Regions from separate parts of the Pseudoduganella sp. R-31 genome, predicted to be linked through region 2. Evidence: riboswitches for the same ligand, from Rfam matches in the RefSeq annotation. Region 2 holds a riboswitch; the other holds the start of a gene.
What was found. Region 2 has a riboswitch for glycine ahead of gcvT (glycine cleavage system aminomethyltransferase GcvT). Riboswitches for the same ligand answer to the same signal wherever they lie in the genome.
Positions count from the first base shown of each region.

Region 1: another riboswitch for glycine. It lies ahead of ACN9MY_RS11270 (hypothetical protein); the one in region 2 lies ahead of gcvT (glycine cleavage system aminomethyltransferase GcvT).

Region 1 is NZ_CP183986.1:2,468,483-2,471,886, forward strand. Features, by position in the region: gene ACN9MY_RS11260 (tetratricopeptide repeat protein) at 1-635, shown strand, start outside; gene ACN9MY_RS11265 (C39 family peptidase) at 677-1,258, opposite strand; gene ACN9MY_RS11270 (hypothetical protein) at 1,271-1,915, opposite strand; glycine riboswitch at 2,071-2,165, opposite strand; gene ACN9MY_RS11275 (ABC transporter substrate-binding protein) at 2,335-3,404, shown strand, end outside.
Region 2 is NZ_CP183986.1:4,102,283-4,105,686, forward strand. Features, by position in the region: gene ACN9MY_RS18520 (ATP-dependent Clp protease proteolytic subunit) at 502-1,062, opposite strand; gene ACN9MY_RS18525 (hypothetical protein) at 1,251-1,451, opposite strand; glycine riboswitch at 1,531-1,616, shown strand; glycine riboswitch at 1,622-1,726, shown strand; gene gcvT (glycine cleavage system aminomethyltransferase GcvT) at 1,776-2,894, shown strand; gene gcvH (glycine cleavage system protein GcvH) at 2,940-3,320, shown strand; gene gcvP (aminomethyl-transferring glycine dehydrogenase) at 3,386-3,404, shown strand, end outside.

The DNA.
Region 1 (3,404 bases), 1.6 Mb from region 2:
AGGAGGCGCTGGACCTGATCGCAGCAATGGAGCGCCAGGCGGCCGGTCCTCTTGCGCCAATCCGCAAGCGCGCCGTGACCGGAGATGCCAACGCCCAGTACGACCTTGCAGTGGCCTATCACACCGGTAATACGGTGCCAAAGGACCCTGCCCAGGCGCTGGAGTGGTACCTGAAAGCTGCCGCGCAGGGACATGCGATGGCGCAGTTCTACGCGGGGCTGCTGTATTCCAATGGCGACGGCGTTGCGCAGGACCTGGCGCAGGCCCGCGCATGGTTCAGCAAAGCTGCTGCACAGGACAACAAGGATGCCGCCACCAACCTCGCCGTCATGCTCGACCTGGGCAAGGGCGGCCCGGTCGACCTGGCGCAAGCCGCGGTGGTCTACCAGCAGGCGGCAAAGCTGGGAAGCGCGCAAGCGCAAGTCAGGCTGGCTGGCATGTACTGGATGGGGCAAGGCGTGAAAAAGGACTACATCCAGGCCGCAACCTATTATCGCCAGGCAGCGGAGCAGGGGGAAATTACTGCTATCCGCAAGCTGGTCTACCTGCTCGAGAATGGCGTCGGCACAGCCCGTAACGTCGACGAGTCGAAGAAGTGGGCCGCCAAGCTGGAACAACTGGGCGGCAGCAACTGACATGAAAAGCCCGCCAGGCGTTTGCTGGCGGGCTTTTTAGTTTAAGGGCTGACGTTCATGCGTTGCGTGTGCGTCCAATTGTGGTCATAGGCGCTGACTGCCGATGCAAAGGTGCGGTAGGTCTGTCCTTCGCCTGGCCACGGGTTCATGATGTAGATGTAGTTGGTTCCGTTGTAGGTTTCGTAACCGCGTCCCACCATGATATGCCCCCCGCCATTGGTCCAGCCGTAGCGGATCACGAAGGGGCGGTTGCCATTGATCTCATTCACCACCGAATTCCACGACAGGTAGTTGTTGATCGCCGTGTTTGGCACGCCCCAGTTGTACAGGATGTTCTGCACGCTGCCGGACGTGCCGTACATATTGTTCGGCCGGTTGGCGTAGCTGTTCCAGTTGAAGGTGCTGTTGCCGCAGGCGTAGTTGATGCCGTAAGCCCAGTTCACGATCTGGCATTGGCTGGGTGTGCGGCTGTAGTAGTTCAGGACCGCTTTGCTGGAGCCTGCCCAGCACCACTGGCTGTGTTCCTGCGTCACCAGCGGGACGTTCAAGGTACGCCATTGCGCGAAGGCTGAGGGCAGGGCAAGCACCAGCGCTGCACCGGCCACGATTTTTGCGATTTTCATAGTCGGTCCTCCTTAGCGAAATGCTTCAATGTTGGCTTTGACGGCGGCGCGCAATGGCTCCAGCAATTCCGTGCCGTCGACCAGCTGGTTGCCGTTCTTCTGAAGCAGCAGCGATTCGCGAGCCGAGTGCAGCGGCGCGAACTTGGCGTGGTCCACTTCCAGCAGGTCGGCGCGGGCCTGGTAGATGCGGATGAAGCGCAGGTTGGAACGCGCGCTGTTGCCGTGAACCGCCATCGCAGCATCCACGTCTTTTGCGAGGATGGAGGCGCCATAGGCGACGGTTTCATAACGGCCGTTCACACGCTGGACAGTCGCCAGTCCGATGGGCTTCCCGTGCAGGGAAATGACGAAGCGCCATTCGCCGGTAGGCTTGGCTAGGGATGCCAGGTCGCCGCGCGCCAGCAGGTCTTTCGGGTCGACGGTGTAGACCTCGAAACCGTGGCCGACCGTGGCTTGCTTCAAGTCGCCCACGTCCGTGATATCGAGCGGGAAGTCGACCGGTGCGCTGCCGGGGCGAATCGCCTGCTGGTGCTCGGCGAATTGTACGAGTCCGCGTTTGGCGGCCTGCAATGCCGCGCCGTTGTCTGCTTTTGCCAGGAACGGGGCGGCCAACATCGCTGCGCAGGCAATGCGCAGCCAGAGTCGATGCGTATGCATGTGACTACTCCTCTGAAGGTTGATCAGATGTTCTTGAGGTGCGAGGTGATTGCCCCCTCTGTGCTGGACCTGAGAGTTTCACAGGCGTTGGCGGCCTGCTTGCTCCTTCGGTGCGCCGGCGCTTACCCTTGCCGGCGGCTCTTCAGAGTTGTGAAAACACGCGACCGGTCCTTTGGCCTGAGAGATTCCGGGGGCGGCTTGCTCCTTCGGCGTTGTCCATGGGTGGGACAAACTCTCCCGATCGCGCGACCGGAATGCTCCGGCAGCGAAATCAGGATATCCCAGGGATTTATTCGATTTCAATCGTTTTCCGATACACGTTGCGTTTTCGCCAAGAAGGACTTTCCTGTTATTCTATTGACACTCGCCTGGGAAATTGGTAACGTTTCCAAAAATAAGCGGCACACAGAGGAGACGGGATGTTTAAGCAGTTATTTGCTTGTGCAATGGCGTTCGGCGCCACCTCCGCGCAGGCTGCCGGGCCAAGCGCAGAAGTGATCCATTGGTGGACGTCAGGCGGTGAATCCGCTGCCGTCAAGCAGCTCGCAAGTGCCTATCGTGCCGCCGGCGGCACATGGATCGATACGGCGATTGCCGGTGGCGAGCAGGCTCGCGCGGTGACCCTCAATCGCATGGTTGGCGGCAAGGCGCCTGCTGCAGCGCAGTTCAATATTTCCAAGCAGTTCCTCGATATAGTGGACCAGGACATGCTGGTGCAACTGGATGATGTCGCACGCCAGGAGCGCTGGGAATCCACGCTGCCGGAACCGATCGTCAACACCATCCGCATCGATGGCCATTACTACGCGATGCCGATGAACATCCACATGCAGACCTGGATCTGGTATTCCAGGGCCGCCTTCAAAAAGGCCGGCATCGCAAAAGAACCTGCAACCGTCGACGAACTTTTTGCCGCGCTGGATAGACTCAAGGCCGCGGGCCTGGTGCCGCTGGCGCATGGCGGGCAGGCGTGGCAGGAGCACATTCTGTTCGCATCGCTGCTGGCAAACATGGGAGGGCGCCAGCTCTACCTGCAAGTGATGCGCGATCGCGACCAGCGTGCGATCAATTCCGAACCGGTGCGCAAAGTGCTGCTGGCCTTCAAGCGCCTGCAATCCTATGTCGATCCCGCGTCACCGGGCCGCAACTGGAATGACGCGACCGCAATGCTGGTTAGCGGCAAGGCGGGCATGCAGATCATGGGGGATTGGGCCAAGGGCGAATTCAGCAATGCAAAAATGGCGCCCGGCGTCGATTACGGCTGCATCGCGGGCCTTGGCGCGAATTCGCCGTACCTGATCCAGGGCGACGCTTTCGTCTTTCCTCGTTCGGAGCAGGCGGTAGTGCAGCAGGCACAGAAGCTGATGACCAAAGTGCTGCTGGCGCCTGCGACACAGGTGAGCTTCAACAAACTCAAAGGCTCGGTGCCTCCGCGTGTGGATGCCGATACCAGCCAGCTCGACGCCTGCGCCCGCGCGGGCGCCGCCAT
Region 2 (3,404 bases):
CGCTTTTTGGGGCGCCGAAGATGTGTGGTTTTCTGGAAGCATGGTCTGGCCTGACTTTGGTGGTTATTCACATTGTCGCAGATTCTTTCCACATGGCAATAGGCAAATCAAAAGAATCTGCAAATATTTTCGGCGATGTGGTCAAACGGTTGGGTTTGCACCACAATGGTGCAAGGTCATGTCCTACACGCCGGTCAGTTGTATTCCGATTCACCTTTACTATTGCAGAAAGCATGATGAAGTTCCGATCCTTCAGAAAGGAACTGTCATGAAATCCAGGCAAAAATCCAGCAAGCAGAGTTCGAGCTCGGGCACACGCCAAAGCGCCGACCAGGGTTCACGTTCGGGAGCCCAGCCGGCCAGCCAGCAGTCCGATACGGCCGTCAGAGCAAGACGGACAAGAAGACACCTGCCAGCCGTAGCGGCAATCGCTAGATGACGGGCGCGGCATAGGGGGGCTGGGAGTTCGCTTCCAGGCCCTGTCGTTTCAGATATTGCGCTTCAGATGTTCGTTACGCGCTTGCCCTTGGGCGGCTTGAAGTCGGCCACGTCGTTGACGAGACCGACCTTGGCAGCTTCCTGGGCAGTCAGGTGCAGGTCTGAATAGGCGTGGATATTCCAATGTTCGTCGGTCAGGCGAACATATTTGCGCAAGATCGATTCGGTGCGGGCGTCGTCCGCCTGCAAGCCTTCCACAATGATGCGCAGCGCATCCGGGCGCGCTCCGTGCGGCGCACTTGCATGCGACTTGTGCACCATGAAACGCGCGGTTTCGCTGGCAAAGCGTTCGTCGCCGGACAGGAACAGGATGACGGCAATGGAAGCCACCGCTCCGCCGTTATACGTGACGATCTTGATCGGCAAGTTGCGCAGGTAATTGTGCAGGCACAAGCCGTCGCTCACGTAGCCGCCGTTGGACTGGATCAGGATGTGGGCGGTTTCGATCCCATCCTCTGTCATGTCCGCCACCGCATCGAACATGCGGTGCACCATATCGCTGTTCACGTCGCCGGACAGGGTGAACCAGGCCTCGGTATCGCGTTTTTGCTTTTCTTCGCTCATGGTCGCTCCACTCTGTAAATGGATGTCCGGTCATTCTAGCGCAGACCGCCATCCAGGCGTGCCCTCCTCAGTCATTAGCCAGCACATCCTCCAGGCATCGCGCCACCAGCAGCTTCGCAGACCAGCGCGGATCGAAGTCGAGCAATTTGATTGTTGTAAATTCAATCGACTGACGCGTTCCCCAAGCCTCACAAACGAAGGAATTCGGGCGCCAACCCTGGCCTTGCGTCACGGCTTACTTTGCCCAATTCCTGGTCATGAAACTGCGGGTTCACGGCCCAGTCGATTGCCGCCTCCAGCCAGGGGCAGAAGATGGCAAGAAATTCCCTGTAATAGCGTTCAACCGCGGCTTTCCAGGGATTGCCATAGTCGTCGTTTGGCGTTTTCATGACCATTGGACCAACGGCCCAGCGGCAAGTTCCCCGGGGCCGCAAGATTGACTTTATTGCCCTCCTGTCATATAGTCGCAAGTCTTGATCGGGAGAGACCAGCTGCCGCTGGCGCCGAAGGGGCATTACCCAGAAACTCTCAGGCAAAAGGACCGAACAAGGGCCCCATGGGCTAAAACTCTGGAGAGCGGCCCGCCATGGCGCAGGGCCCACCGAAGGGGCGTGCGGGATTACCTTCCCGTTATCTCTCAGGTACCAAGGACAGAGGGGTAGGCGTATTCATGTTTACGTTTATTAACCCCTATTCTCTGCCCTGAGGTATCAATGACGCTCAAAGCAACCCCACTCAACAATGCTCATCGTGCCCTTGGCGCCCGTATGGTCGACTTTGGCGGCTGGGACATGCCGGTCAACTACGGCTCCCAGATCGAAGAGCACCATGCCGTGCGCACCGACGTCGGCATGTTCGACGTGGCCCATATGTGCGTGGTTGACATCAAGGGCGCCAACGTACGTTCCTTCCTGCGCGGCCTGGTCGCCAACAACGTCGACAAACTTCAAGTGTCGGGCAAGGCCCTGTACTCCTGCATGCTGACCCCGGAAGGCACCGTCATCGACGACCTGATCATCTACTTCATCAACGAAGAGTGGTTCCGCCTGGTGGTCAACGCCGGCACCGCGGAAAAAGACATCGCGTGGATGAACAAGCAGAACGAAGCCGCCAAGGCCGGCCTGACCATCACCCAGCGCCGCGACGGCGCCAACGCCATGGCCCTGATCGCCGTGCAAGGCCCGAACGCCCGCGCCAAAGTGTGGGAAGTGATCCCGCAAGCCAAGGAAGCCACCGCTGAAATGAAGCCATTCAACGTGGCCCTGGTGCCAGGCACCGCCTTCGGCGAAGCCATGGTAGCCCGCACCGGCTACACCGGTGAAGACGGCTTCGAAATCGGCGTCGCCGCGGAACAAGCTGAAAACCTGTGGAATGCCCTGAATGCGGCAGGCGTGAAGCCAGCCGGCCTGGGCGCGCGCGACACCCTGCGCCTGGAAGCCGGCATGAACCTGTACGGCCAGGACATGGACGAAACCGTGAACCCGCTGGACGCCGGCCTGGCATGGACCATCGACCTGGTCTCCGAGCGCGACTTCATCGGCAAGGCAGCCCTGCAAGCGAAAGGCCAGAACGCACAATTCGTCGGCCTGATCCTGCGCGAAAAAGGCGGCGTGCTGCGCGCCCACCAGAAAGTCATCGCCTCCAACGGCGAAACTGGCGAAATCACCTCCGGCACCTTCTCCCCTACCATGCAGCAGGCGATCGCGCTGGCGCGCGTGCCGATGGGCGTGAACGTGGGCGACACCGTGCACGTGGAAATCCGCGACAAGAAGCTGGCCGCCACCGTGGTGAAGCTGCCTTTCGTCCGTAACGGTAAAATCCTGGTTGCTTGAGCCAGACCCGTAAAACCAAACAATAACCTTAGCCTTGGAGCCAACATGAGCAACATTCCAGCAGACCTGAAGTACACCGAGTCCCACGAGTGGGTACGCGCTGAAGCGGACGGCACCGTGACCGTCGGCATCACCGAATTCGCGCAAGACGCCCTGGGCGACATCGTGTTCGTCGAGCTGCCAAAAGTAGGCGCCTCCTTCACCGCCGGCGACGACGCCGCCGTGGTGGAATCGGTGAAAGCCGCCTCCGACATCTACGCGCCGGTTTCGGGCGAAGTGGTTGCCGTGAACGACGCCGTAGTCGGCGCGCCTGAATCGATCAACGCCGACGCCTACGCGAACTGGCTGTTCAAGATCAAGCCAAGCGACGCCAACGCCATCAACGGCCTGCTGGACGCCGCTGCTTACGGCAACGTAGCGCACTAATTACCGCATTACCGGGCCCGCTGCGTGCGGGCCTTTTTCACATTCTGGCCAAGAGATTTCCCACCATGACCCGCACCAGCCTGA